DNA from 3 places in the Streptococcus dentiloxodontae genome. Region 2 is predicted to be linked to each of the others. Evidence: predicted binding sites of a transcription regulator. Region 2 holds the regulator's gene; each other region holds the start of a gene.
What was found. Region 2 encodes CtsR, which represses protease genes until heat stress. Its sites were predicted from a motif close to TTGGTCAAAAAAGGTCAAANA; they were not measured.
Positions count from the first base shown of each region.

Region 1: a site for CtsR is predicted at 3,229-3,249, ahead of clpP (ATP-dependent Clp protease proteolytic subunit ClpP). Genes of this name have one in related genera too.
Region 3: a site for CtsR is predicted at 2,732-2,752, ahead of ACVRZ8_RS10420 (ATP-dependent Clp protease ATP-binding subunit). Genes of this name have one in related genera too.

Region 1 is NZ_JBRUHR010000003.1:89,146-99,043, forward strand. It holds gene ACVRZ8_RS03230 (cystathionine gamma-synthase) at 1-378, shown strand, start outside; gene ACVRZ8_RS03235 (MalY/PatB family protein) at 428-1,591, shown strand; gene upp (uracil phosphoribosyltransferase) at 1,678-2,307, shown strand; gene ACVRZ8_RS03245 (hypothetical protein) at 2,510-3,067, opposite strand; gene clpP (ATP-dependent Clp protease proteolytic subunit ClpP) at 3,295-3,885, shown strand; gene ACVRZ8_RS03255 (YlbF/YmcA family competence regulator) at 3,946-4,398, shown strand; gene ACVRZ8_RS03260 (DUF2129 domain-containing protein) at 4,388-4,672, shown strand; gene ACVRZ8_RS03265 (ABC transporter substrate-binding protein) at 4,847-6,022, shown strand; gene ACVRZ8_RS03270 (branched-chain amino acid ABC transporter permease) at 6,076-6,960, shown strand; gene ACVRZ8_RS03275 (branched-chain amino acid ABC transporter permease) at 6,962-7,915, shown strand; gene ACVRZ8_RS03280 (ABC transporter ATP-binding protein) at 7,915-8,679, shown strand; gene ACVRZ8_RS03285 (ABC transporter ATP-binding protein) at 8,679-9,389, shown strand; gene cysK (cysteine synthase A) at 9,794-9,898, opposite strand, start outside.
Region 2 is NZ_JBRUHR010000016.1:655-10,552, forward strand. It holds gene ACVRZ8_RS07960 (carbonic anhydrase) at 1-424, shown strand, start outside; gene ACVRZ8_RS07965 (COG2426 family protein) at 484-951, opposite strand; gene ACVRZ8_RS07970 (CtsR family transcriptional regulator) at 1,107-1,562, shown strand; gene ACVRZ8_RS07975 (ATP-dependent Clp protease ATP-binding subunit) at 1,563-4,010, shown strand; gene pbp3 (D-alanyl-D-alanine carboxypeptidase PBP3) at 4,121-5,371, opposite strand; gene pnp (polyribonucleotide nucleotidyltransferase) at 5,618-7,867, shown strand; gene cysE (serine O-acetyltransferase) at 7,922-8,539, shown strand; gene ACVRZ8_RS07995 (hypothetical protein) at 8,560-8,718, shown strand; gene ACVRZ8_RS08000 (hypothetical protein) at 8,869-9,063, shown strand; gene cysS (cysteine--tRNA ligase) at 9,187-9,898, shown strand, end outside.
Region 3 is NZ_JBRUHR010000029.1:4,341-14,238, reverse strand. It holds gene ACVRZ8_RS10440 (amino acid ABC transporter ATP-binding protein) at 1-511, opposite strand, end outside; gene ACVRZ8_RS10435 (amino acid ABC transporter permease) at 508-1,191, opposite strand; gene ACVRZ8_RS10430 (DUF1797 family protein) at 1,289-1,519, opposite strand; gene argF (ornithine carbamoyltransferase) at 1,598-2,578, opposite strand; gene ACVRZ8_RS10420 (ATP-dependent Clp protease ATP-binding subunit) at 2,846-5,113, shown strand; gene ACVRZ8_RS10415 (NUDIX hydrolase) at 5,477-5,929, shown strand; gene ACVRZ8_RS10410 (DUF1827 family protein) at 5,959-6,261, shown strand; gene ACVRZ8_RS10405 (Gfo/Idh/MocA family protein) at 7,199-8,173, opposite strand; partial or broken gene ACVRZ8_RS10400 (ASCH domain-containing protein) at 8,170-8,622, opposite strand; gene ACVRZ8_RS10395 (hypothetical protein) at 8,804-9,280, opposite strand; gene ACVRZ8_RS10390 (3-oxoacyl-ACP reductase) at 9,277-9,898, opposite strand, start outside.

The DNA of each region.
Region 1 (9,898 bases), on a different contig from region 2:
TTGATGCGCGGACTTAAGACGCTCAAGCTGCGCATGGAAAAGTCAACAGAAAATGCGAAAGCTGTTGCTGATTTTTTAGAAAGTCTGCCAACAGTCAAGGAAGTCCTTTATACAGGCAAGGGAGGAATGATTTCGTTCAAGGTAGCTGATGAAAGTAAAATTCCAAATATCATCAATACCCTTGACGTTTTCACTTTTGCTGAAAGCTTAGGCGGTGTAGAAAGCTTGATTACCTATCCTACTACTCAGACCCATGCAGATATCCCGTCAGATGTTCGTGCTTCATATGGTTTAACAGATGATTTGCTTCGCCTTTCCATTGGTATTGAAGACGTGGACGATTTGATTAATGATTTGAAAAATGCGCTTGAAGCTTAACCTGAAAACGAGACAAGTCTCGTTTTTATTGCACAGAAAAGAGGAAATTATGGGAAATTACGATTTCACAACACAGCCAAACCGCTTAGATCAACATTCCTACAAATGGCATAAAACGGAAGAAAATCCAGACCTGCTTCAGATGTGGGTGGCAGACATGGACTTTTTGCCAGTTCCCCAGATTAAAGAAGCTGTCATCAACTACGGTCAAAAACACATTTTTGGCTATCCTTACCTATGGGACGGCGTTTATCAGGCTGTTATTGATTGGGAAAAGGCAGAGCATGGCTATGATGTCAGCAAAGATGAGCTTGTCTTCATTGATGGTGTGGTGCCAGCTATCTCAGTTGCCATTCAAAGTTTCACCAAAGCTGGAGAAGCAGTGCTTATTAATTCGCCGGTCTATTATCCCTTTGCCCGCACTGTTCGTCTCAATGACCGTAAGTTGGTGGAAAATTCTCTTCAAATTGTCAATGGACGTTTTGAAATTGATTTTGATCAGCTGGAAAAAGATATTGTGGCTAATGACGTTAAGCTTTACCTTCTCTGCAGCCCCCACAATCCTGGCGGCCGTGTCTGGGCACGTGAGGATTTGGTGAAAATAGCAGAGCTTTGCAAAAAATATGAAGTTCTTCTCGTATCAGATGAAATTCATCAGGATTTGGCTCTTTTTGGAAATAAACACATTTCACTCAACACCATTGACGAAACCTACAAAGATTTTACTATTATTTTGGGCTCTGCAACAAAGACCTTTAATATTGCTGGAACCAAGAACAGCTTTGCCATTATCCCAAATGAAAATCTCCGCAAACGCTTTAAAATCACACAGTTGGCAAACAATCAGCATGAGGTGCCAACCTTAGGTTTGATAACAACAGAAGCAGCCTTTGTTTATGGCAAACCTTGGCTGGAAGAACTCAAAACAGTGCTTGAGGAAAATATTAATTATGTAACGGATTATCTGTCTGAGCACACGAATATCAAGGTTATAAAACCAGAAGGAACTTATTTGGTTTGGCTGGATTTTTCAGCTTATGGTTTGCCCCAGCCTGATTTGGACGAAAAACTGCAAAAAGAAGCTAGGGTTGTTCTTAATGACGGTGCTCATTTTGGGAAAGAGGGTCGTTATTTTGCCCGTCTCAATGTGGCAGCTCCTCTGGCAACAGTCAAAGAAGCCGCTGCGCGTATCGCTCAGGTCTTTGGGAAATAAATTAAAGAAAACCTTTTGAGCTAACTGTCAAACCATTACCATTTATGGTAAAATTGTCTTAAAATCATTGAAAGTTGGTAAGAGACATGGGAAAATTTCAAGTTATTTCACATCCGCTGATTCAGCATAAATTATCAATTTTGCGTCGAACGGATACTTCTACGAAACATTTTCGTGAGCTGGTCAATGAGATTGCTATGCTCATGGGTTATGAGGTTTCGCGTGATTTGCCTCTTGAGGCTGTCGAAATCCAGACACCAGTTGCAAAGACTGTTCAAAAGCAGCTGGCGGGTAAAAAATTAGCTATTGTCCCCATTTTACGTGCGGGGATTGGTATGGTTGATGGCTTGCTCAGTCTTGTTCCTGCGGCTAAGGTTGGTCATATTGGTATGTATCGAAATGAAGAAACTCTTGAGCCTGTGGAATATCTGGTCAAATTGCCTGAGGATATTGATCAGCGTCAGATTTTCTTAGTGGATCCTATGTTAGCAACAGGAGGATCAGCTATTTTGGCAGTTGATTCTCTGAAAAAACGCGGTGCAGCTAATATCAAATTTGTCTGTTTAGTCGCAGCGCCAGAGGGTGTCAAAAAACTTCAGGAAGCTCATCCTGATATTGACATTTATACAGCCGCTCTTGATGAAAAGCTTAATGAACACGGCTATATTGTTCCAGGTCTGGGTGATGCTGGTGACCGATTGTTTGGAACCAAATAATAAGAACGCAGTTCAGATTGAAGAAAATTGTCCAAAATGGACTTTTTCTTCAATCTTTTTTCTTTGTGTTCAAAATCCAAAAAAACTCCCAGAAACATTGGAATAATAGTGTTTATAGGAGTTTAATTGTAAACTATATCACCATAAGAATTTCCTAAATGTTTACATTTTTAGAGGGTATCTACATTCTTTTTCAGGGTCTTCAGCAATAATTATTGTTGAGATAATGGATAATATCAGCGATTTGGCGATCGTAGCTGTTAATGGTATCAATACCATTTTCAGTTAAGTAAGCCTCCAATTCTTCATTGCCTGTTCCAACATGTGTACTACTCGTAGGCAATGTTACAGCGTAGGATGTGTCCTTGTTAAAAATAACCTGCACCCCACTTGCTGTTTCAATGGTATAGGAACCATCTACGGATTTGATCACATGGGTACCGTCGCTGTCCTCAATTGTGTAAGAGCCATTTGCCTGATAATTGGCAGTGCTGCCTGTTGTTTGCTCCAGAACAAAACCGCCTTTACTGACCGTATAGACCTTGCCGTCGCTTTCTTCATAGACCCCGTCTGACACTAGTATTTTTGGAAATGTAGCGGCTGAACTGCTGGCAGTATTGGTTTTGCTGGATGGTGAGACAGTTTTTTCTGTGTTAGTGGTTGTTTTATGGCTTGTTTGCTTTTGATTCTGACAAGCAGTCAACAATAAGATGCTGCTTGATAAGATTGAAAAGTAGGTTAATTTTTTGATTATTGACATAATACAATAACCTCCTTATACTTATCATATCAAATATACTTTATAAATTGAGAAATAAAGCGAGTAAAATACAAAATTAACATATTTTTGTTACATGATTGTCACTTAAAAAAGGCAGTATATTCTTTAGTTTAAGTGTAAAAGCAAGATTTTGTGTTAAATATTTGACCTTTTTTGACCAAACGGTTATAATAAAAAATAATTATGTATTTAAGGAGACTGATTTTATGATTCCTGTTGTTATTGAACAAACATCACGCGGTGAACGTTCCTATGATATTTATTCACGTTTGCTTAAAGATCGTATTATTATGCTGACGGGTCCTGTTGAGGATAACATGGCTAATTCAATTATTGCTCAGCTTTTGTTCTTGGACGCTCAAGACAGTACTAAGGACATCTACCTTTACGTTAACAGCCCTGGTGGTTCAGTGTCAGCTGGTCTGGCTATTGTTGATACCATGAATTTTATCAAATCTGACGTGCAAACCATCGTTATGGGGATAGCCGCTTCCATGGGAACCATTATCGCCTCAAGCGGCGCTAAAGGCAAACGCTTCATGCTTCCAAATGCCGAATATCTGATCCATCAGCCCATGGGCGGTACTGGCAGCGGTACGCAGCAGTCAGATATGGCCATTGCAGCAGAGCAATTACTCAAAACACGTGCTAAGCTGGAAAAGATTTTGTCTGAAAATTCCGGTAAGACAATTAAACAGATTCATAAAGATGCTGAGCGTGACTACTGGATGACTGCCAAAGAAACATTGGATTACGGTTTCATTGACGAAATCATGGAAAATAATAATCTTAATTAAGGTTACAGCCTGTCTTTCAGACAGGTTTTTTAAGTTCTCATTTTATGCTATAATATTTTTATGTTAAGCATTAATGAGGAGTTTTTGGCTATTGATCAATCTTTGGATAAGATTGTAAAAGCTTTTTTAGATTTACCAGAAGCTATTAACTACAAGCAAAAACGTCAGCTTTTTTTGACTAATGCCGAGCTGCAGGAGCGTATTCAGGATTTTCAGGCACTTAAGGAAGACTTTGAAGCACAGGAAAGCTATGCTGCTTTTAGATCAGAAGTGCATCAATTGAAACGTCAGCTTTTGATGAAAAAAAGGCAGATAGATATGAATGAGACCGTGATTGCTTATCGTCAGGCAGAAACAAGTGTTCAAAAGATTTTAGCACAGATTAGTCAAGAGCTGGCTCAAGCTATTTCAGCTCAGATATTTGTTGACACTGGCTTGCCTTTAGCTCCTCACAAACCGCCTCATAAAAAAGGCAGAGGCAATAATATTAAGGAGAATATGGATGTTAAGTAACCGTCAAGGAATAGTGGTTTACCTTTATTACAATCGTGATTTACGTAAGGTAGCTAAATTCGGTGATGTATTTTATCATTCACATCGTATGCGCTATGTTTACCTTTATGTTGCTGCAGATAAAGCTCAAGATATTATGGCAGAGCTAAAAAAAATGAAAGCTGTCAAAAAGGTTGTACCATCTTACTATACAGATCTTGACATGGATTTTGTAGGCAGTCTTGAACGGCATGATATTTCCGTACCGAAAGACTACCATAACTTTTCTCGCTAATGAGAAAGTTTTTTTTATTTCTGATAAAATTTGTCAAAAAATCAGTAGGAGAGGCCTTGGTATAACTAATAGCGTTTTCTAAGCTTTTTTAATAAACAGAAGTATTGACAATTGTCTGATAATTCTGTAAGCTATAAGATAGACTTTTTTAAGAAAAAATTAAGGAGTAATGATATGTCCAAAAAGATATCACTTGCTGTGCTAGCCTTTTTCACATCACTTTTCCTTGTTGCTTGTGGTAAATCTCCTGATGTTACGGCCAATGCAACAGGAACCGAGATTGGCGACACACTCAAAATTGGAGTTAATCTCGAATTGTCAGGAACTGTAGCAGCTTACGGTAAAGCGGAGTTAAACGGTATTCAGTTGGCTGTTGATGAAATCAATGAAGCTGGCGGTGTTGATGGCAAAAAGATTGAGATTTTCAAAAAAGACAATAAATCTGAAAATGCGGAAGCCTCAACGGCAGCAACTAATTTAGCCATTCGAAGCGAAGTTAATGCTATTATTGGTCCTGCTACTTCGGGGGCGACAGCAGCTTCTAGCCTGATTTCACAAAAAACAGGTGTACCGCTTCTGACCCCTTCTGGAACACAGGATGATTTGACTTCTGATAAGAATGGTGTTAAGGAATATGTTTTCCGTACAACCTTTAAGGATAGTTTCCAAGGCCAAGTTTTAGCAGCCTATGCTTACAGCAATTTGAATGCCAAAAAAGTTGTGCTCTACTATGATAATTCGTCTGATTATGCTAAAGGAATTGCAGAAGAATTTAAATCAGAGTATCAGGGTGAAATTGTTTCTACGGCAACCTTTGCTTCAGGAGATAAAGATTATCAGTCAGCCTTGACTAAGTTTAAAAATCTGGACTACGATGCTATCGTTATGCCAGGTTATTACACCGAAACAGGTATTATTACTAAACAGGCGCGTGATATGGGTATTGAACAGCCAATCCTTGGTCCTGATGGTTTCAGTGATGCTAAATTTATAGAACTAGCCGGCAAAGATAATGCTTCTAATGTCTATTATGTTTCAGGCTATTCAACCAATGTTTCTTTGTCGGATAAGGCTTCTGCTTTTATTGATGCTTATAAGAAAAAATATGGAGAAGAGCCAAACCAATTCGCAGCTCTGGCTTATGATTCCGTTTACATGATTGCTGATGCGGCTAAGGGGGCGAATAACTCCATTGCTATTGCGAAAAATCTTGCTAATTTAACCGATTTTACAGGAGTCACAGGCAGTATGACCATTGATTCTGAGCATAATCCTATTAAGACAGCTTTGATGGTTGAAATGCAAAAAGGTAAGGAAACATCAGCTGCACCTGTTGAAATTGACAAGTAATGTAGCAAGTCTAACCTTGTTTTTATGAAATAAACTAGAAAGTTTGGTTATTTATGTTTTTAGAACAACTTCCTCAACAGTTAGTCAATGGTATTATTCTGGGAAGTATTTATGCCCTACTTGCCCTTGGCTATACCATGGTTTATGGTATCATCAAATTGATTAACTTTGCCCATGGAGATATCTACATGATGGGTGCCTTCATTGGCTATTATGCAATTAATGCCTTCCATATGAATTTCTGGCTGGCTCTAGTCACTTCAATGATTGTCTGTGCTATTCTCGGTGTGGTGATTGAATTCTTGGCTTATCGGCCTCTGCGCAACTCCACTCGAATTGCGGCTCTTATCACAGCCATAGGTGTGTCTTTCTTCCTAGAATACTCAATGGTTTACTTAGTAGGAGCAGATGCCAGATCGTTTCCTCAGGCGATCAAAATTGTTAACTTTGATATTGGTTCTGTGACAGTAACTAATATTCAGCTGATGATTTTAGCAGTTGCGGTCTTTCTTATGATTGCTCTGCAATTAATTGTTAAAAAAACTAAAATGGGTAAAGCCATGCGCGCTGTTTCTGTAGACAGCGATGCGGCTCAGTTAATGGGAATTAATGTTAATACAACGATCAGTTTCACTTTTGCCCTTGGTTCAGCTTTGGCCGGAGCAGCAGGTGTTATGATTGGCCTTTATTATAATTCGATTGATCCGTTGATGGGAATGACACCTGGGATTAAAGCTTTTGTTGCAGCCGTTCTTGGTGGTATCGGTATTATTCCTGGAGCAGCTATCGGTGGGTTCGTTATCGGTATTTTGGAAACCTTATCAACAGCGATTGGTCTGTCAAGTTACCGTGATGCCATCGTTTATGCTGTTTTGATTGTCATCCTTTTGGTTCGTCCAGCAGGTATTCTTGGTAAGAATTTGAAAGAGAAGGTGTAGCATGAAAAAGAATCTTAAAATAAATCTGATCTGGCTTGCCATCATTCTTGGAATTTTCGCCATTTTGAAAGTGCTTGAGCTGACCGGAATCATGAATCTTTACTATGTTCAAATATTAATGGGAATTGGTATTAGTGTCCTAATGGGACTTGGAACCAATCTGGTTCTTGGTTTCACAGGCCAATTCACACTGGGTCAGGCTGGCTTTATGGCAATCGGAGCCTATGCTTCAGCTATTATCACAAGCTACTATCCTACCTATGATGGCTTTTACTGGTCAATGCTTGTTGGAGCAGCCATTGCAGCATTGGTGGCACTGGTCTTTGGTATTCCGACTCTTCGCTTGAAGGGTGACTATCTTGCTATTGCCACTCTGGGAATGGCAGAAATCATTCGTATTGCGATTGTAAATGGCGGCGAAGTAACCAATGGTGCTGCCGGATTAACAGGTATCTTGCCTTATACAACTTGGCCGGTCATCTATTTCTTTGTAGTTATCATTTTGATTTTGGTTCTTAATTTCCTGCGTTCTTCAATTGGACGCCAGGCTATCACCATTCGTGAAGATGAAATTGCAGCAGAAGCAATGGGTGTTAATATTACCAAATTAAAGGTCACTATCTTTGTTATAGGTGCAATCATTTCAGCTATTGCAGGTTCACTCTATGTCAGCTATATTGGTACGGTCGTACCGAAAGATTTCACCATTATGAAATCTATCGATTATCTGATTATTGCAGTTCTTGGCGGACTTGGATCAATCACAGGAACGGTTATTGCTGCTATTGTTTTAGGAATTTTAAATATGTTCCTGCAAAACATGTCAGAACTGCGTATGATCATCTATTCATTGGCACTGATTTTGGTAATGCTTTTCCGCCCTAGCGGTCTTCTTGGAACCAAAGAGCTTTACTTATCAAAATTTTTCAATAAAAATAAGGAGGGCAAAAACTAATGGCACTTCTTGAAGTGAAAAACCTCACTAAAAATTTTGGCGGTTTAACCGCTGTTGGTCAAGTTGATATTGAACTCAACGAAGGAGAGTTAGTTGGACTGATTGGCCCTAATGGTGCTGGCAAAACGACTCTTTTTAACCTTCTGACAGGTGTTTATGAACCGACAGAAGGAACTGTCACTCTTAATGGTACGATTCTTAATGGTAAAGCACCCGCTAAAATTGCTTCACTTGGCTTGTCTCGTACTTTCCAAAATATTCGTCTTTTTAAGGATATGACTGTTATTGAAAATGTTCTGGTTGGTCTAGCTAATAAGAGCTCTTCACATGTTTTTGCTTCCTTGCTGCGCCTGCCACAATATTATTCAAGTGAAGAGAAGCTAGAAAAGAAAGCTTTGGATCTGCTTGCTATTTTTGGTTTGGAAAATGAAGCACACGCCTTGGCCAAAAATTTATCTTACGGGCAGCAGCGCCGATTGGAAATTGTTCGTGCCCTTGCAACTGAGCCGAAAATTCTTTTTCTTGATGAGCCCGCTGCAGGTATGAATCCTCAAGAAACAGCAGAATTAACGGAACTCATCCGCCAAATTCAAAAAGATTTTGGTATCACTATTATTTTGATTGAGCATGATATGAGTTTGGTTATGGATGTGACAGAGCGCATTTATGTATTAGAATACGGTCGTTTAATTGCCCATGGAACACCAGAAGAAATTAAAAACGACAAACGAGTCATCGAAGCTTATCTGGGAGGTGAAGCATAATGTCTATGTTAAAAGTTGAGAACCTCTCTATTAGCTATGGTGCTATCGAAGCTGTTCGCAATGTTAATTTTGAAGTTAATGAAGGAGAAGTTGTCACTTTAATCGGAGCAAATGGTGCAGGTAAAACATCAATTCTTCGGACGATTTCAGGACTTGTCCGTCCTAGTGATGGGAAAATTACCTATCTTGGCAATGAAATCCAAAAAACGCAAGCACGTAAAATTGTTGCTGATGGTTTGGCACAAGTTCCAGAAGGCCGTCATGTATTTTCGGGTTTGACCGTTTTAGAAAATTTAGAAATGGGCGCTTTTCTTAATAGAGACAAAGAGCAAAATGGGGCGAATCTAAAACAGGTTTTCAAACGCTTTCCGCGTTTGGAAGAACGAATGAATCAGGATGCCGCAACTCTTTCAGGAGGTGAGCAGCAAATGCTTGCCATGGGACGTGCCCTGATGAGCCGTCCTAAGTTACTCCTGCTTGATGAGCCATCAATGGGATTAGCTCCTATTTTTATTCAGGAAATCTTTGATATCATTGAATCCATCAAAGAGCAAGGAACAACGGTTCTTTTGATTGAGCAAAATGCTAATAAAGCCTTGTCAATTGCAGATCGCGGTTACGTCTTAGAAAGCGGTGAAATCGTTCTTTCAGGAACGGGAGAAGAACTTCTTGCTTCAGATGAAGTCAGAAAAGCTTATTTAGGCGGTTAAAAACATCAGCTTCTTAATTTTTAACTATCGGCTTAAAACAGTCTGTTTTCAGACCGTTTTAATACAATCTTTATTGGTGCTGATTTCCGAATTCAACTGCTGAGAGAAAAGTTGACAGTCACTCCCGTAAAGCTCAACTTTTTCTGGTTTTTAACCTTGAAAATAAGATGAAGTTAAAAAAGCTGTTATCATTTGCAGGGTAAGAGATAATATCTTCTGATTAGCAGTAATTCATTGGTGCCAAAGTTCCTAATAAATTTTGTGGAGCAAGGAAAAACTAACACAGCAGACAGTCAATCTTACTCCCAACCTCCACACTAAATTCTTGTTTAAAATATCAAAAAAGCAGAACCTTTGGTTCTGCTTTTTGTATACTTTATTGGATTGCAAATGGTTATTGAAAATCAAGATTCAAAGTCATAAAGAACAGTAGATAGATAGCGTTCGCCATTATCTGGGAGAAGTGTGAGAACTTTTTTGCCTTCCCCTAGTTCAGCGGCTACTTTTAA
Region 2 (9,898 bases):
ACTCGAACAGTTTCATTTCCATGCGCCGAGTGAAAATGAAATTGATGGCAAGACCTATCCGCTTGAAGGTCATTTTGTTTACAAAACCGATGACGGAAAGATCACGGTTATTTCTGTGCTTTACCAATACGGTGAAGAAAATCAAGAATTAAAGCAAGTCTGGGATAATATGCCTAAATCTGTTGATAAAGAAAAGGAGCTCCCTGATACTGTTTCCGTGGATAAACTCTATCCTGAAAATAAAGATTATTATAATTTTGAGGGTTCCTTGACAACGCCGCCATGTACTGAGGGTGTTAACTGGATTGTTTTTAAAAATCAAGAAACTATTAGTAAAGAACAGGTCGAAAAATTCTCTAAAACCCTTGGATTTGACAACAATCGGCCTATTCAGGATACAAATGGACGTGAGATCAAAGAATAACTTCTAGAAGTAATGAAGTTAAGACACTAAAAAAGCTGAGTTGCTGCTCAGCTTTTATTTTATGAAAGAAAGGCTTCCAGACCTAGAAGTGTCAGAGTTCCCATGATAATGCCGGCTAAAATAACGCCTAGCATAACAGCAATGATGCTGCGTTTGAAGTCCCAGTCTAAAATAGAGGCTGCAAGAGTTCCTGTCCAAGCTCCGGTGCCCGGAATAGGGATTCCAACAAAGAGCAAAAGTGCCCAGAAAACTCCCTTATCTCCAGCCGCAGCAGAAAGTTTAGAACCTCCGCTGTGCCCTTTTTTCAAACACCAGCTGAAGAAACCGCCAATAAAAGGCTTATCTGCTCCCCATTCCAAAACACGGCGGGCAAAGAAAAAGATGATAGGAACAGGCAACATGTTTCCAATGACACCAATAACAAGGGCCTGCCACATAGGAATCCCTGTAGCAACAGCGTATGGCACAGCTCCTCTAAGTTCAATAATAGGTACCATAGAAATGAGAAATGTAATCAAGTAGTTCATGAAGTTCTACCTTTCTGTAGGATCTCATCTATTTTATCCTACCAAGGGGCAATCTGGCAAGAGAAAATGATTAATCTATTCCTCTTATTTTGCTTGCTTCTATTTTTTTGTTATAATAATAGTCAGTTATAGTCAAAGTGGACAGGAGACAGGATATGGCAAGAAATACTTCAGATAGTATTGAAGAATATATCAAAAAATTACTTTCTCAATCAGGAATTGCAGAGATTCAAAGATCAAATTTGGCAGATACTTTTCAAGTGGTTCCAAGTCAGATTAATTATGTAATAAAAACGCGCTTTACGGAGAGTCGCGGTTATATTGTTGAAAGTAAACGTGGCGGCGGTGGCTATATTCGTATTGCCAAGGTGCGCTTTTCTGATAAACACCATATGCTTAATGACTTGCTGAATAACTTAGGAAGTCAAGTAAGTGAACATGTTTTTACTGATTTTATACAGTTGCTTTTTGATGAGGGGATTGTCACAGAGCAGGAAGGCAATCTGGTTTTGGCAACAGCCAGTGATGCTGTTCTTGGTGAAGAGGCTCCATTTATCCGCTCGCGCATGCTTCGCAGTCTCTTGCTGCGCTTAGATAGAAAAGGAAATTAAATGACACAATATTCAACAAAAATGCAGGCAGTTTTTCAGGTGGCTCAAAGACAAGCAGAGCGTTTCAACAGTGCTTTTTTAGAGACCTGGCATGTTCTTTTAGGGCTAATCGCAGTGCCTGGCTCGGTTGCTTATTTGGCTTTTATGGATTTTGAAGATAGGGTTCGGCCGGAAGAGATTGAAGCAGCTGCCGTTTTGGTTATGGGAACTGATTCTGTTAAAAATGAAGGTTCAGACGTTACGGAATTTCGAGCGCAATCTCGTGCTCTGACAGAAATCTTGGAATATGCGACAGCTATTGCTCAAGTAACAGATGCTCAGGAGGTTGGTTCTGAACATGTACTAATGGCTCTTTTACTTAATAAGGATTTAATGGCTGCTCAATTGCTGGAAATTGCAGGTTTTGGATTCAAAGATGATAGCGAAGAGCTACGTTTGCTGGACTTACGTCGGTCAGTGGAGCGTTATGCTGGTTTTTCCAAGGCAAAAATTAGGGAAATTTATGATCTGCGCAAGGCTGAAAAGACCAAAAGTGGCAGCAGCACGTCTTCTCTGGCGCAGCCACAGGCCTTTACAGGAAGCTTAGTTGATTTCACTCGTGATCTAACAGCAATTGCTCTTTCGGGTAAATCAGATCCCGTTATTGGCAGAGATGAAGAAATACTGCGTATAATTCAGGTGCTTAGCCGCAGAACTAAAAATAATCCTGTGATTGTAGGAGATGCCGGTGTTGGTAAAACAGCATTGGCTTTGGGACTGGCTCAGCATATTATATCTGGAGAGGTGCCCTTTGAACTAGCTGATATGCGCGTACTTGAATTGGATATGATGAGCGTGGTGGCTGGTACTCGTTTTCGTGGTGATTTTGAAGAGCGCATGAATAAAATTATTGCCGATGTTGAAGAAGCTGGCAATATTATTCTCTTTGTTGATGAAATGCATACCATTATGGGGTCAGGAAGCAGTATTGACAGCACTTTAGATGCGGCTAATATTTTAAAACCGGCCCTTGCTCGAGGAACCCTGCATATGGTTGGAGCAACAACTCAGGATGAATATCAAAAGTACATTGAAAGAGATACTGCCTTATCTCGCCGGTTTGCTAAAATTATTATTGAAGAACCAAGTGTTACAGATACTATTACTATTCTAAAAGGTATTCGTCAGACTTATGAAGATTATCATCACGTAACCATCACTGATCAAGCTTTAGAGACAGCAGTAAAAGCAGCGCACCGCTATTTAACAGCAAGGCGCCTTCCTGACTCTGCTATTGATCTATTAGATGAGGCTAGTGCTACGGTTCAGGGCAAAATCAAAAAGGAAGCCAAACAGGCTTTAACGCCAATGGACGAGGCTTTAATAAGTGGCAATATGAAAGAAGCAGTCCAGCTTTACAAGGCCAGTCAGACACCCCAGTCTATCAGTCCAGCTCTTGTTGATGAAGACCAAATTATGCAGACGCTCAGTAAGCTATCAGGTATTCCTGTCGAAAAAATGACTCAGGCAGACAGCAAAAAATACCTTACTTTGGAAAGCGAACTGCATAAGCGTGTGATTGGCCAAGATGAAGCGGTATCGGCAATTAGCCGTGCTATTCGCAGAAATCAGTCCGGTATTAGAACAGGTAAACGTCCAATAGGATCTTTTATGTTTTTAGGGCCTACTGGAGTTGGTAAGACTGAACTTGCTAAGGCTTTGGCTGAGGTGCTGTTTGATGATGAATCTGCGCTTATTCGTTTCGATATGTCTGAATACATGGAAAAATTTGCAGTTTCACGTCTTAATGGTGCTCCTCCAGGCTACATTGGTTACAATGAGGGTGGAGAACTGACAGAGAAAGTACGCAATAAACCTTATTCTGTCCTTCTCTTTGATGAAATTGAAAAAGCGCATCCAGATGTTTTCAATGTTCTTTTACAGGTTCTTGATGATGGCGTTTTGACAGACAGTCGCGGCCGTAAGGTTGATTTTACAAACACCATTATCATTATGACATCCAATCTGGGTGCAACAGCATTGCGTGATGATAAAACTGTCGGTTTTGGAGCGCAAGCATTAGCTAATAATCATGCAAACATGGAAAAACGTATTCTGGAAGAGCTGAAAAAGACCTACCGTCCAGAATTTATCAACCGTATTGATGAGAAAGTAGTCTTTCATAGCCTGCGGGAAGAAGAACTTCAGGCTATCGTTAAGCTTATGGTTGCCCCACTGGTTGCTGCTTTGGCTGAAAAAGGCAGTACTCTCAAATTCCAGCCAGCGGCTCTTAAGCGACTGGCCAAGGATGGTTACGATGTTGAAATGGGGGCTCGGCCACTGAGAAGAACCATTCAAACTCAGATTGAAGATCAGTTATCAGAGTTAATCCTTTCGGGTAAAGTAACTGCTGGTCAAACTCTGAAAATTGGGGTAAAACAAGGTGAGTTCTATTTTGATGTCAGTTAGACGGTTTCGTTTATCTTTTAAATTTACAGCGGTCGAATCAAAGCATTCGGCTGCTTTTTTGTTCAGAAAAATCTGCACGAAAAAACCAAGCTTGAGGGCTTGGTTTTTGGTTACAGTTTTTCATTGATGAAATTGACAAAATGATTCCACCAAACTTTTAAGAAGCTGCTTTTTTGAACAGATTTTCCAGCTGTTAGTTTGACACTTGGTGCATTTTCAAGGTAACCAGTTCCGATGAGATCGGGATCGTTATAGGTTGCTGTGCCTACCTGAGTTCCTGTTGTGACAGGAGCAGTAATTTCCTTGGTTGACACCTTGATTTGGCTGTCATTTTTAGTACCGATTTTTTGAACGATTTTGAGATTAGATTGGGCAACGGCTGGAACAGTTTTAGCTTTTCCGTCAATGATAGATGCGCTGCTCTTATTAATAGTTTCCCCCTTTTTGACGGCTGTCTTGATTTCCCAATTCTGAACCACATAATTTAAGAGATCATTCGTTGCAGAAAAACGAGCATAATCATCAGTATCGCCATTATCAGCATGCAGGATAACCGTGATAATACTCATGCCATTTTCTTTGGAGTGGGCCACAAAGGATGCCCCTGCAAGCTCAGTAGTCCCTGTTTTAAGACCATCAACTCCTTCACGGGAATAACTCTGGTTTTCAAGCATGTAATTCCAAGTATTCATAGCGGTGCCATCAAAGTCCATCTCTGTCTGTTTAGTAATATCTAGAACTTCAGGAAAGTCATTGATGAGGTGTTGAGCAACAATAGCCACATCAAGGGCACTCATCATATTTTCATCACTTGAGCTTGATCCAGGATAAATATTATCGCCTAAATAACTGTTGTTAAGCCCAGAAGCATTGACTAGTTTGGCATCCGTAATTCCCCACTTTTTGAGCTGGTCGGACATCATATCAACAAATTTGCTTTCAGTGCCGCCTATTTTTTCAGCTAAAGCGATGGCTGCACTGTTGGCGCTGGCAACAAGGGCTGCATCTACCAGTTGTTTGACTGTGTATTTGCGCTTTTCCATGGGAACATTGGAAGCATCAGAGTTGGCTGTTAAATCGTAAGCATAGTCTGAAATATCCACATTGGTATCCCATGTTAAAGAGCCTTTTTGAATCTCTTTGTAGACCATGTAGACGGTTAGGATTTTAGTAATAGAAGCAATGCCAGCAGCGGTTGTGGCATCTTTCTCGTAAAGAATTTTTCCAGTTGTAGCTTCAACAGCAATAGCATGGTCTGCTGCCGCATTAAAAGCTGTTTCGTTTTGTTCTTCTGCTAAGACTGGGCTGCTCCAAGCAAAAAGCATCAGAGCAATCATTAGGAGGCTAAGTAGTTTTTTCATTAATATATCCTTATTGTGTCATTAAAAGTATATTATACCACAAAGCTGGGTAAAAAATCTTAAGTCTGACCAAGATAGCGAAAAGTCTATTTTTGAGCTCTGCCATTTTCCTTGAAAATATGATAAAATAGGAGCGATACCAACTTAATACAAAAATGAGGCCGGAAGCCTTCTAGCTTGATTTTTGTAATCCGCTGGTATCATATTGAATGGATAATGTCCAAATTATGAGAGGTATCTTAATCTATGGCGAAACAAACCTTTGAAATGACTTTTGCAGGGAGACCTTTAATTGTTGAGGTTGGTCAGGTTGCTAAGCAGGCTAATGGTGCAGTTGTAGTTCGATATGGCAAATCAACAGTCCTATCGGCTGCGGTTATGTCTAAAAAAACAACGACCAGTGATTTTTTTCCTTTGCAGGTTAATTACGAGGAAAAAATGTATGCTGCTGGGAAATTTCCTGGAGGTTTTAATAAGCGCGAAGGGAGACCATCAACAGATGCGACTCTGACTGCCCGCCTGATTGATCGTCCTATTCGTCCGATGTTTGCTGAAGGATTTCGTAACGAAGTTCAAATCATCAATACAGTTTTGTCCTATGATGAAGATGCTAGTGCGCCTATGGCGGCTATGTTTGGGAGTTCTCTAGCTCTGTCTATTTCTGATATTCCATTTAATGGTCCGATTGCAGGGGTTCAAGTGGGGTATTCGGCAGAAGATTTTATTATTAATCCAAGTGCTGCCGATAAAGAATTATCCTTGCTTGACCTCACTGTTGCGGGATCAAAAGATGCTATCAACATGGTAGAGTCTGGTGCGCAGGAATTATCTGAGGATATTATGCTGCAAGCTTTGATAAGAGGACATCAGGCGATTCAAGAGCTGGTAGATTTTCAAAATTATATTGTCGCGGCAGTAGGTAAAGTAAAAACCAGTGTTGAACTTCTTCAAGTAAATCCTGCTCTTAAAACCGAAATTGAAACCGCCTTTCATGATCAGCTGGCTCAGGCTATTCATATTGAAGATAAATTGAAACGAGAAGCAGCAACTCAGGCTGTAAAAGATGGCGTTTTAGCTTTATATCAAGACCACTATAGTCAAGATGTTAATCTTGAGGCTATTTTACGTGATGTGGCTGAAATACTGGAGCAAATGGAACACGCGGAAGTTCGCCGTCTGATTACAGAGGATAAGATTCGTCCAGATGGCCGCCGAGTAGATGAAATTCGTCCTTTAGAAGCTGAAGTAGATTTTTTACCGCAGGTGCATGGTTCAGGTCTTTTTACTCGCGGACAGACACAAGCCCTATCTGTCTTGACTTTGGCACCTATGGGGGAAGCGCAGACTATTGATGGTTTGGATCCCGAATATAAAAAACGTTTTTTACACCATTATAATTTTCCGCAATATTCAGTTGGTGAGACAGGCCGCTACGGGGCGCCAGGCCGTCGTGAAATCGGACACGGTGCTTTGGGAGAACGTGCCTTAGCCCAGGTTTTACCTAGCTTAGAAGACTTTCCCTATGCTATTCGTTTAGTAGCAGAGGTTCTTGAGTCCAACGGTTCTTCTTCGCAGGCTTCAATTTGCGCAGGGACGCTTGCTTTGATGGCTGGTGGGGTACCAATCAAGGCACCTGTTGCCGGCATTGCCATGGGTTTAATTTCGGACGGCAGCAATTATACCGTTCTGACAGATATTCAAGGTTTAGAAGATCATTTTGGTGATATGGATTTCAAGGTGGCTGGGACACGTACTGGAATTACAGCTCTGCAAATGGACATCAAAATTTCAGGAATTACAGCAGAGATTCTTGAAGAGGCCCTAACTCAGGCTAAAAAAGCTCGTTTGGAAATTTTAGATGTAATTGAAAAAGCAATAGCAGAGCCAAGGCCGAATCTGGCTCCAAGTGCTCCTAAAATTGACAGCTTACAGATTGATGTTGACAAAATCAAAGTAGTTATTGGTAAAGGCGGTGAAACCATTGATAAAATCATTGAGGAAACCGGCGTTAAAATTGATATTTCAGAAGAAGGGCTGGTTCAGATTTACTCAAATGATCAGAATGCTATTCAAAAAGCCAAGACTATTATCACAGATTTGATACGTGAACCCATTGTAGGAGAGATCTACTCGGCAGCTCAGGTTGTTCGTATCGAAAAATATGGTGCTTTTGTTCATCTGTTTGGACATAAGGACGCTTTGGTGCATATTTCAGAATTAGCTTGGAAGCGCACAGAGCGTGTTGAAGATGTTGTGAAAATTGGTGACAAGGTTGCAGTCAAAATCCTTAAAATTGACGATAAAGGACGTGCAGATGCTTCAATGAAGGCGCTTATTCCTCGTCCGCCTAAATCAGAAGGTGAAAATGCCAATCATAAGGAACATAAACGTTCAAGCAAGTCTCGGCATAAAAAAGGACATGATAAACGGTCTGATAAAGTTTCAGCTGAGCTTGTTTCACAAGATACAGAAAAACAAGAAAAACGGATTAACTGATGGGGTATAGCTGAACGCTCAGCACTTGAAATAATCAAAAAAGAGAGGAACGTTATGGGTTGGTGGAAAGAAACGATTGATATTGTGAAAAAAAATGATCCAGCGGCCCGTACGTCTCTGGAAGTTCTCCTAACTTATCCAGGAGTTAAGGCGCTGGCTGCTCATCGTCTGTCGCATTTTTTATGGGAACATCGGTTTAAATTACTGGCGCGAATGCATAGCCAGTTTTGGCGTTTTTGGACTCAGATTGAAATTCATCCAGGTGCTGAAATTGCAGAAGGTGTTTTCATTGATCATGGTTCGGGACTGGTTATTGGTGAGACGGCTGTTGTTGAAAAAGGTGCTATGCTTTATCATGGCGTTACCTTAGGCGGTACAGGAAAGGATGTGGGAAAGCGCCATCCGACCGTCAGAAAGGGTGCTTTGGTATCGGCACACGCTCAGGTAATTGGACCTATTGAAATCGGAGAAAATGCTAAGGTCGGGGCGGCAGCTGTTGTTGTTTCAGATGTCCCTTCAGATGTTACTGTTGTTGGTGTTCCGGCTAAGGTTGTCCGTATTCATGGACAAAAAGATGAAGTTGCCATTCATGAAGTTGAAGAAAGCCGCGAATATTATACCTCAAAATTAGAAGAACTCCGCTACGAGAGTCTGCATTCATCACATCTTTAGTAAGGGAAAGCTAATGTAGAATGAAACGGTTATTTACCAACAGAGTCACTCGGCTGACAATTCTGGGACCTTTGGCTGCTGCAATTATTGGTTTGCATCGTGGCAATTACAGTATGGCTGTTCTTTGGACTCTTGTTGCGATTCTTTGGACAGGCTTAGTTTATAAACAGAGACGCTAAAAAATGCAGTTGTTAAGGCCGCTGTTTAATTTACTCTTATCACTCTCTTTTAATGCAGTTATCTGCCTTATCAGAATGATGCATGTGATGTAAAGTTATAGATTTCCCTTATAATCTCGAGATTTTTTTGAAAATGCAGGAGAATAATAAATGAATAAAAAAACATTTTTGAAAAAGAACTGGTATCTTATTTTACTGGTTGTTCTAAGCGCCATCAATGCTGTGCTGAGAATTATTGTTAACTTTGATACATACACTCTAATTTGGGTGATTTTTACCCTTGCTTTGATAGTTTTGCTTTGGCGCAAGGCTAAAAGGGAGATGAACCAGTCTGATAATGGTTGATAGAAGATTTGTTTATAATACATATCCTTAGGAAACTCGAAAAAACAAGTATTTCAATTATTTTAAAAGAAATCAGACGATTTAGTTTGCTGAAAAAGTCTTTTGAAAGAAATAGGAGAGCCTATGATTAAAATTTATGATACGATGACCCGATCGCTGCGTCATTTTGTTCCTATCCATGAAAATACGGTTAATATGTATGTCTGTGGGCCAACGGTCTATAACTATATTCATATTGGGAATGCTCGATCAACGGTGGCATTTGATACTATTCGCCGCTATTTTGAGTATAGTGGTTATAAGGTCAATTATATTTCCAATTTTACTGATGTAGATGATAAAATCATCAAAGCAGCAGCTGAGGCTGGTCTTTCTACCAAAGAGTTATCAGATAAATTTATTGCTGCATTTATGGAGGATACAGCAAAGCTTGGAATCAAACCTGCTACTGAGAATCCCCGTGTCATTAACTATATGAATGAGATCATCGCGTTTGTACAGGTTTTAGTAGATAAAGGCTTTGCCTATGCTTCTGCGGGTGATGTTTATTTCCGTGTCTCAAAGTCTGAGAATTATGGGAAATTAGCCAATAAAACGCTGTCTGAACTTGAGGTTGGAGCAAGTGGCCGCATAGACAGTGAGACAGAACTTAAAGAAGAACCCTTGGATTTTGCTCTTTGGAAATCAGCTAAGCCAGGTGAAATCTCATGGGAGAGCCCTTGGGGAGCGGGACGTCCGGGCTGGCACATTGAATGTTCTGTAATGGCAACCAGCATTTTAGGAGATACCATTGATATTCATGGCGGCGGAGTTGATTTGGAATTCCCGCATCACA
Region 3 (9,898 bases), on a different contig from region 2:
GAGCTGATGTCGGCTCATCAAAGAGCAGGACGTCAGGATCCATAGCCAGTCCACGCGCAATAGCAATACGCTGCTGCTGTCCACCTGAGAGACTGGCTGGAAAAGCATCTGCTTTATCACGAAGCCCTACTTTATCAAGCAAGTCATAGGCTTCTTTTTCTGCTTCCGCTTTAGGAATACCTTTAGTCTTTATTGGAGAGAGGGTAATATTGTCCAAAACACTCATATTGGGAAAGAGATTGAACTGTTGAAAAACCATTCCCATCTTCTCACGCATTTTGAAAATATCATTTTTCTTATCGGTAATATCTGTACCTTCAAAAGTCACAGTTCCTTTTGTTGGAACTTCTAAAAGGTTCATCGTACGCAAAAAGGTGGATTTCCCAGACCCTGATGGCCCGATAATTACGACCACTTCTCCCTTATGGATATCTAAGTCAATTCCTTTTAAAACTTCATTTTTTCCAAAATATTTATGAAGGTTTTCGATTTTAATTACAGTTTTTGTCATTTGCTAGCTCCCTCTCCAAGACGTTTTTCCATAAGTTTCAAGAGACCTGTCATAGCAGTTGTTACCATTAAATAGTAGAAAGCTGCAAACAGAAGCGGTGTCAAGGTCAGATAAGTCGTTGTGGCAACTGACTGAGCTCCATTCCAAAGTTCCATAACTCCGATAGTCTGCAGCAAAGAGCTGTCTTTAATTATGGTAACAAACTCATTCCCCAAGGCGGGTAAAATGTTTTTGATTGCCTGAGGCAGGATAACATAACGCATCGTATTCCATGGTTTGATACCAAGCGAATAGGCTGCTTCGGTCTGCCCTTTATTTACAGATTCAATCCCTGCACGAACACTTTCTGAAATATAGGCTCCGCTATTTAAAGAAAGAATAATAATACCAGGAACAATACGCGAGAGATCCAAATCTAAAATCCCAAAATCAACCGTCGGCAAATCCACGCTAATCAGGACAAAAGCAATCATAATCTGAACTACCATGGGTGTTCCACGAAAAATCCAAACATAGATACTAGCTAACCAGTCTAAAATAGTGATATTGGAACGTTTGATGATGGCAACCAGAACACCTAGAATTGTTCCAAAGAAAACCACACAGGCTGAAATCATAATGGTCACCAGAACACCATAGTTGAAATAAGACCAGAATTCTGGTAAGAATGAAAAGTTCATTAAGATACTCCTTACTTGTAATCCTAATTATTATATCAAAAAACTGTATAAAAATAAAGAAGAGCAGCAAGATCAATCAACTGCTCTTTTTTACTATTTAGTACAGCAAATCGTAGATTTCCATCGCGATGAGGTCAATGCTGTCAAATGAGTAGGACTCACGCGCTTTAACATCACGCAAAGTGAAGACAGGCCCATTTTCAGGGTCATTTGAGAAGGAAACTTCTGCTACAACCTCACCATCACGTTCAAAATTACGTTTTAAATTACCACCATCAGTAGCCATCAATTCAAGACGGTTAATGATTCTCACCAAATGTGATTCCATTTATTTTCTCCTATTAGTTTAGTCGTTAGTACCATTTTAACATAAATTCAAGGAAAGAAACAAGGAAAGACGGTCTTTTTATAGATTTTTCAAACTTTGATACATGATAGCCTTGATGGAGTGCATCCGATTTTCGGCTTCTTGAAAAATGGTTGCACTGTGTTTTTGGAAAATCTGGTCTGTTATTTCAAGTTCAGCTAAACCGTATTTGTCATAGATTTCTCGGCCAATTTCTGTATTCAAATCATGGAAGGCAGGCAGACAATGCATGACAATGACATTGGGATTTTTTGTTTTATCAAGAAGCTCCGCATTAATCTGATAAGGCAAAAGCAGATCAATACGTTCTTTGAAATCAACGTCCTCACCCATGGATACCCAAACATCAGTATAGAGCATATCCACTCCTTGAACAGCATTGACATCATCAGTGATAGTCAGCTCGGCTCCATTATTATGCTGCTCTGCTATTGCTACAATATCAGCTTGCGGCTGCAAAGAAGCTGGGGCAATAATTTTGACATTGACTCCCAAAATAGCCGAAGTTACCAAAAGCGAATTGGCCATATTGTTGCGCCCATCACCAATATAAGCAATGGTCAAACCTTCCAAGCAGCCAAAGTGTTCTTTAAGGGTCATAAAGTCCGCAATCATTTGAGTGGGATGCCAGGTGTCTGTTAGACCGTTCCAGACAGGTACACCCGAATATTCAGCCAAAGCCTCAACGTCTTCTTGCTTGAAGCCGCGGTATTCAATACCATCAAACATACTTCCTAAAACTTTGGCGGTATCAATGACAGATTCCTTTTTCCCCAGCTGAATTTCTCCAGCACCCAAATAGGTCATGGTCATCCCCAAATCCTGACCGGCAACGGTGAAAGCTGAACGGGTACGTGTCGAGCTTTTTTCAAAAATCAAAGCAATATTCAGTCCCTGTAAATAATGATGAGGAATTTTATTTTTTTTCAGTTCTTTGAATTTAAGGGATAAATCAATTAAATCCATTAATTCCTGTTTGGTAAAGTCTATTTCTTTTAAAAATGAATTGTTTTTAGGCATTATTTCTACTTTCTTTTGTATAATTTTTATATATTTTAGCATAATTATTCAATTTGTCAAGAAAAATTCAGCTTAGCACTCCCATTGACCCTCTGCTAAAAAACAAGCTTTTCTCTTGCATTGTGTTTATAGAATGCTATAATGATAATATAAGGTTTGACTAATTTTGACCTTTGCTTTAAAAAAGGCAAATAGTCATGTTAGCTCTGCCATTATCCTAACCAGAAAGGAAAAACCGACTCTCAGCCAGTCGGGATAGGTAAGCTTATGCTTTGTCAAAATTGTAATCTTAACGAATCCAGTATTCACCTTTATACAAATGTTAACGGACAGCAAAAGCAGATTGACCTCTGCCAAAATTGCTATCAAATTATGAAATCTGATCCTGAAAATCCGCTCAATCAATTCAATCAGACCAATGGTTCTAACTTCTTTGATGATTTTTTCAGTGACCTTAACAACTTCCGCTCTGCCAGCGGCGATTTGCCAAACTCACCTCAAACACAGGCTGGCGGCAACCGTGGAAACAATGGCGGAGCTGGAAACGGCAATCGTCCAAATAATCCACGCTCCCAACAACGGCCTCCTAAAGGTCTCTTGGAAGAATTCGGTATCAATGTAACAGATATTGCCCGACGCGGCGAAATTGATCCCGTCATTGGACGTGATGAGGAAATCATTCGTGTTATTGAAATTCTCAACCGCCGTACCAAAAACAATCCTGTTCTAATCGGTGAACCCGGTGTGGGGAAAACTGCTGTTGTTGAAGGTTTAGCTCAAAAAATCGTTGATGGCAGCGTTCCGCAAAAGTTGCAAAGCAAACAAGTCATTCGTCTGGACGTGGTCAGTCTCGTTCAGGGCACAGGCATCCGCGGTCAATTTGAAGAACGCATGCAAAAACTCATGGAGGAAATTCGTCAACGCCAAGACGTCATTCTTTTCATTGATGAAATTCATGAAATCGTAGGGGCTGGTAATGCTGGCGATGGAAATATGGATGCTGGCAATATCTTAAAACCTGCGCTGGCTCGCGGTGAATTGCAATTAGTTGGAGCGACTACCCTCAATGAATACCGTATCATTGAAAAAGATGCAGCATTAGAGCGCCGCATGCAGCCTGTTAAAGTTGAAGAACCAAGCGTTGAAGAAACCATCACCATTCTGCGTGGTATTCAAACTAAATATCAAGATTATCATCATGTTAAATACACAGATGAAGCTATTATTGCTGCTGCTGAATTGTCCAATCGTTATATCCAAGACCGGTTCTTACCTGATAAAGCTATTGATTTGCTGGATGAAGCCGGTTCTAAGATGAATTTAACCCTCAATTTTGTGGATCCAAAAGATATTGACAAGCGTCTCGTAGAAGCTGAAAATCTCAAAGCTCAGGCAACACGCGATGAAGATTTTGAGAAAGCTGCTTACTTCCGCGATCAAATTGCCAAATATAAGGAAATGCAGAATCAAAAAATCAATGAACAGGATATCCCAGTCATTACTGAAAAACATATCGAAGCTATTGTTGAACGAAAGACTAATATTCCTGTAGGTGATTTGAAAGAAAAAGAACAAACACAGCTTATCAATTTGGCAGATGATCTTAAAACCCATGTCATCGGACAAGATGCCGCAGTGGATAAAATCGCTAAAGCCATTCGCCGTAACCGTGTAGGACTCGGTGCTCCCAACCGTCCAATTGGCTCCTTCCTCTTTGTAGGGCCTACTGGTGTCGGTAAAACCGAACTCTCTAAGCAATTAGCTATTGAACTTTTTGGCTCAGCAGATAGCATGATTCGCTTTGACATGTCTGAATACATGGAAAAACATGCTGTTGCTAAATTGGTCGGTGCCCCTCCAGGGTATGTAGGTTACGAAGAAGCCGGTCAATTAACCGAACAAGTTCGCCGCAATCCTTATTCACTCATTCTTTTAGATGAAGTTGAAAAAGCGCATCCAGATGTCATGCATATGTTCCTGCAGGTTCTTGATGATGGCCGCCTGACAGACGGTCAAGGACGGACGGTAAGCTTCAAAGATACTATCATCATTATGACTTCAAATGCAGGTACTGGCAATGCAGAAGCTTCTGTTGGTTTTGGTGCTGCACGTGAAAACCGTACTAATTCTGTCCTTGGACAGCTCGGTGACTTCTTTAGTCCCGAATTTATGAACCGTTTCGACGGCATTATTGAATTTTCAGCTCTTAATAAAAAAGATCTTCTAGCTATCGTTAATATCATGCTAGATGAAGTCAATAACCGCCTGTCTCACAATGACATTCACCTCTCAGTTACCGATAAAGTCAAAGAAAAATTGGTCGATTTAGGCTATGATCCTAAAATGGGTGCCCGCCCGCTCCGCCGTACTATTCAAGAAAATATTGAGGATGCCATTACAGATTTTTACCTTGAAAATCCAACCGAAAAAGAACTCAAGGCAATCATGACATCAAATGGTAAAATTATCATCAAATCGGCCCGCAAAGCAGAATCTGAACAGATTTCAGAAACCACTGAAGAAATTACAGAGTAAAAAAGTTTGGGACAAAAACAGTCCTAAACTTTTTTATAAGTCTTGATATATCAAGTGAAAAGATGAAGAGAAACTCTGTTAACTTTAGTTAAGCCAGAACTTCCCTGTTATAATTAATATTTTTTGATTTTGCTTCATAAGTTTTATTTTCAGCCTCAAGCAATCCTCATATGTTGATAAATCAAAGACTTCCCCTATCTCTACCGATTTTTGTCTCATTCTCATCTTTATACTGCTGTCAATAGCTCTGCTATTTTACCGTAAATTAAAAAATAACGAATCCTAGCACTAATTTATAAAAATAAAGTAGGAAAAACTGCGCTTTTTTAGTATAATAGAGCCAAGAAACAAAGGAGTTATGCCATGTCTACGATTCCAGTATTTGGTAAAAAGGTAACGGGAGCTAATTATAAAACGCGTTACGGCGTTTATGCTGTTATTCCCAATGCTGATAAGACTAAGATTATTCTAGTTCAAGCGCCTAATGGTTCTTGGTTTTTGCCTGGCGGAGAGATTGAAGCCGGTGAAGATCATATGACTGCCTTGGCTCGTGAACTGGTTGAAGAATTAGGCTTTACTGCCCAGATTGGACGTTATTACGGCCAGGCAGATGAATACTTCTATTCCAGCCATCGCGATACTTATTTCTACAACCCAGCTTACCTTTACGAAGCAACTAGCTATCAGTCCGTTGACAAACCCCTTGAAGATTTTAATAACCTGGCTTGGTTTTCTGTCCATGAGGCGGCAGCCAAGCTAAAACGCGGCAGCCACCAATGGGCCATTGAACAATGGCTGAGCGACCATCACAATTAATCCCCAATTTTTAAGTAAAGGAGAGACTCATGAAACTCATTAATACAACTCGCAATCATCAAGAATTAGTGCAAAATCAACTGGATCATACAGATGCAATTCTTGTTGAGACCTATTCAGCAGGCAATACTGCCGTGGTCTTTACTCAAGCCCCAAAGCATTATGAGCTTTTGATTTCCAATAAACATCGGGCAATCAAAGACAACGAGTTAGAAGCTATCCGTGAATTTTTCCTAAAGCGTAAGATTGACAGAAATACTGTTCTTCTTGATCAACTTAAAACCTTACACACTGCAAATCTGATTGAAATTTCATTTCCAATAAAAGACTAAATCATTTATAAACAAACGAAGCTGAGACAAAAGTGCTCAGCTTCGTTTGTTTATATAGTCATCATTATAAAATGCAGTGGTGGGGAGAAAGACTAAGTTGGCTAAGCCAACTTAGTCTTTCCCCTGCACAGTTTATTAGGTGCTTTAGCACCCACCATCAACCACTGCTGATTGAACGTCCTTATCCCTTGCTAAACAAGATACCAAGAGCGTTCGCGGATAAAGTCAAAATAGGGATTTCACAAGGAGTCGTTAAGCGGCTCTAGGCGAAATCATCTTTTTGACACAGATCGTAGCTCGTGTTCAATTGACAAGATACAAAGGCGTAAAGCAACACACCGCAAAATAGGAAAGCTAACGAAGGTGCAACAGCAGCTAGGCAGGCTTTATCTTTTTGCACAGTGTTGTAGCCGTGTTCAATTATTAAGATACGGCAGAGGATTGTTATCTAAGTGCTCTGCACTTGATAACAAACGCCAACCACCATAGTGAATCGCCTACCTCTCCCGCTAACTTCGTTTGGTTAGTAAGATCGACTAACCAAACGAAGTGTCGCAAAGAGCGTTTACGAACAAAGGCAAAATAGGAGTTTTGACGAAGAGTCACAAGACTCTAGGAAAAACTATCTTTTTGACACAGCTCGTAGCTCGTGTTCAATTACGCAAGTGATAGCTCCAACAGTTGGAGAACTATTGGAGCTTATCTAATCCCATGAACCCTAGTTCATGTCAATTCCTAATCAACTTGTGCGGAGGTGGGTTTAAAAGGTCTGGGAGACCTTTTTAATCGGGAAATAAAACTTGCGAAGCAAGTGTCAAAAAATAGTCCAGCGGACTGTTTCAGGTCAGCAAGTAAAAATTAGGGCTTGCTGAGAAATCAATTTCTACGAAACCACTGATTTCTGTCCTACTTTCTTTTTAATTTGTAACCAAAACAGCTAGTTCTCACCCACCATAGACAATACGGCCTTATCCAAGACTGCCATGACTGCTCTGCTATGGTTTAAAGCCTTGTCGGCACGCGCATAATCCCTAGCGGAAATGATCTCCTCAAAGGCTGCAAATTCTTCGTACATGCGATGGCGAGGCGGGTTTTGATTCAGGACTGTCGGCTCCTGACCGTTAAATGTCAGACTGAGCTGCGGCAGGCTGTTGGTCGGTCCCAGAACAGCAAGGGAGCCTTTATCTCCCTGAATGGCTGTTCGAATCTCTGCACTGCAGTCCTTGGCACCAATGGCAACTGCCTTGAAAGTCCCGTAATCCATAACCAATATTCCTGATGTATCAACCTTACGCTCCACATTTGCCAAATACTGGACGGACTGAGGAGCGCCAAAAAGCCCAACTAAGAGATGGATATTGTAGATATTAAGATCCCGCAAGGCTCCGCCTCCCTTTTCCGAGTCAAAAGCTGGCGCGATTTCCCCGCGTTTAAAGGCATCATAGCGCGATGAATATTGGGAATAATTGCAGCTGACCACCTTCAAATCACCTAATTTAGGCAGCTGGGATTTAATGGCTGCAAAATTAGGCAGGTACTGATTGGTGATGGCTTCCAGCAGAAAGAGCCGGCGTTCATTTGCCAGCGCAGCCAGTTCCTCCAGCTCCCCTGCTGTCATGGTAAAAGGCTTTTCACAGATGACATGCTTTCCAGCCAAAAGTGCCTGCTTAGCATAGTCATAATGCAGATGGTTGGGCACAGCCACATAAACTGTGTCAACATCAGTATTGGACAGGACGGCCTCGTAATCGCTGCTTGCCTGAGGTATGCTGTAAAGACTGGCCAGTTCACGCGCAGTGTCAATGCTGCGCGGCGTTGACAGGATGGCTGTCAGCTCAATCCCGGCAATTTCCTGCAGGACTGGCAGTGCCTCTTTAACAATCATTCCTGTACCGATAATAGCTAGTTTCATCTCAATCCTCCTCGTGGATAAACCATGTCAAACTCTTCTAAAACAACGCGACTATCCTCAGTGAAGGCAATAGCAGCCTCAGATAACCACTGTCTGAAAAGTTTCTCATGAACCTGACGCCAATAGGCCAGACTTCTGTCTCCTTCGCCTTCTTTGAAAGCATGATCCGCCGAAACTTCCTTGAAAGGAAGCACCGTCACTTTCTTAATCTCAATAATACAGACTGCTTCATCTTAGCCATTCAAAATAATATCGTAAGTACCAACTTTCGGCAGTGGCTCATTGTCAATATCATACAAATCGTAAGCCGACGCTGTTGCTGTTTTTGTTCCATCAAGAACAAGCTGTGCCAGTAAATCCGGCTCCGCTCCAAAAGACCAGGCATCAATTTCGTCACCAATATTTGGATTGATTCGCTTGTATTCATTCCACAATTCTTGTGCCTTCATTTTTACCTTCAGATAATTTTAAAATTTTCATCCCTTCATAAAAGCAGGCGGCAGCGATAGACTAAGAGGCATAAACCCATACAGCATCTCTAAATTTCCAAACCAGCCAAGACTCCTGCTTTTATCAGCAGGGGTCGCCTGCTAAAGATTTGTAAATAGCTGTCATAAAATCATCTTCTTCCTACTGTTTAGGCGATCTCGGAAATTTCCAAAGTTGACGTTTACTGACAAAGTAAAGTAATAGACACAAGATGAAAATAAAAGCCTCTATCCCAAAAATGAAAAGCCTTGCATTCCAATTATCTAGCTCCCAAAGAGCTTGAGATACCTGTTCGCCACTTTTACTATAAATCCCAAATAGGCTATGTAAGGCCAAAATTATTCCAGATGAGTAGCAACAAAAATTGAAAAAGTTATACCAATAATCTATTCGATCGCTTGCTTCAGTTCTAATCAGCTGAAAATAGAGAAAAAGAACAGGCATACTTATTTCACCAGTTAGTGCCACAAGAGAATTTTCAAAAAGAACCCCTGCTGGTAAGACTTTTGACAGCAAATACATAGCACCGCCAATGACCATTACTAAGACAATCCAATCCAGCAGACAGCCAAGGCTATCGTGCTTTTTAAAAAATGCTTTCATCTTTTCTCCCGTCATTTCAAACTCCAACCGCCATCAATCTTGATAATCTCTCCCTGCATGGACTGAGCCTTGCCTGAGGCGAGAAAGAGAGTCAGTTCTGCGATTTCTTCTGGATCTGTCCAGCGTTTGATGGGAGTTTCTTGAGCTACCCAATCAGCTAGGCCGCCGGGTTCAAAGTCTGCTTGCGTCATGGCTGTCTTGACAGCGCCCGGTGCAATGCCAAAAACCTGAATGCCCTTGTCCGCATAGTCAAGCGCGATTTGCCTGGTCAGCCCGGCCAGCGCGTGCTTACTGGCAGTATAGGCTGCTCCGCCACCACCGGCTAGAAAAGAGGCGACAGAGCACATATTGATGATGATGCCGGATTGCTTTTCTGCCATTTTAGTCAGATAATAGCGGATAAGCTTAGCTGCGGCAAAGAAATTAACTGCGAAAATGTCATCCATTTCTTGATCTGTCTGCTCCAACAGGGGCTTGTAGCCGTCGAGAATTCCAGCGGTGCTGCAAAGAATGTCTGCCTCTGGCGCAAAATCGTAAAGCGCAGCCAATTCTCCCCTGATATCCAGTTTCAGAAAGTGAAAATCACCCGACAAATCTGGGCTGTCAGCTTTGTCCACGCCGTAAACCGCACAG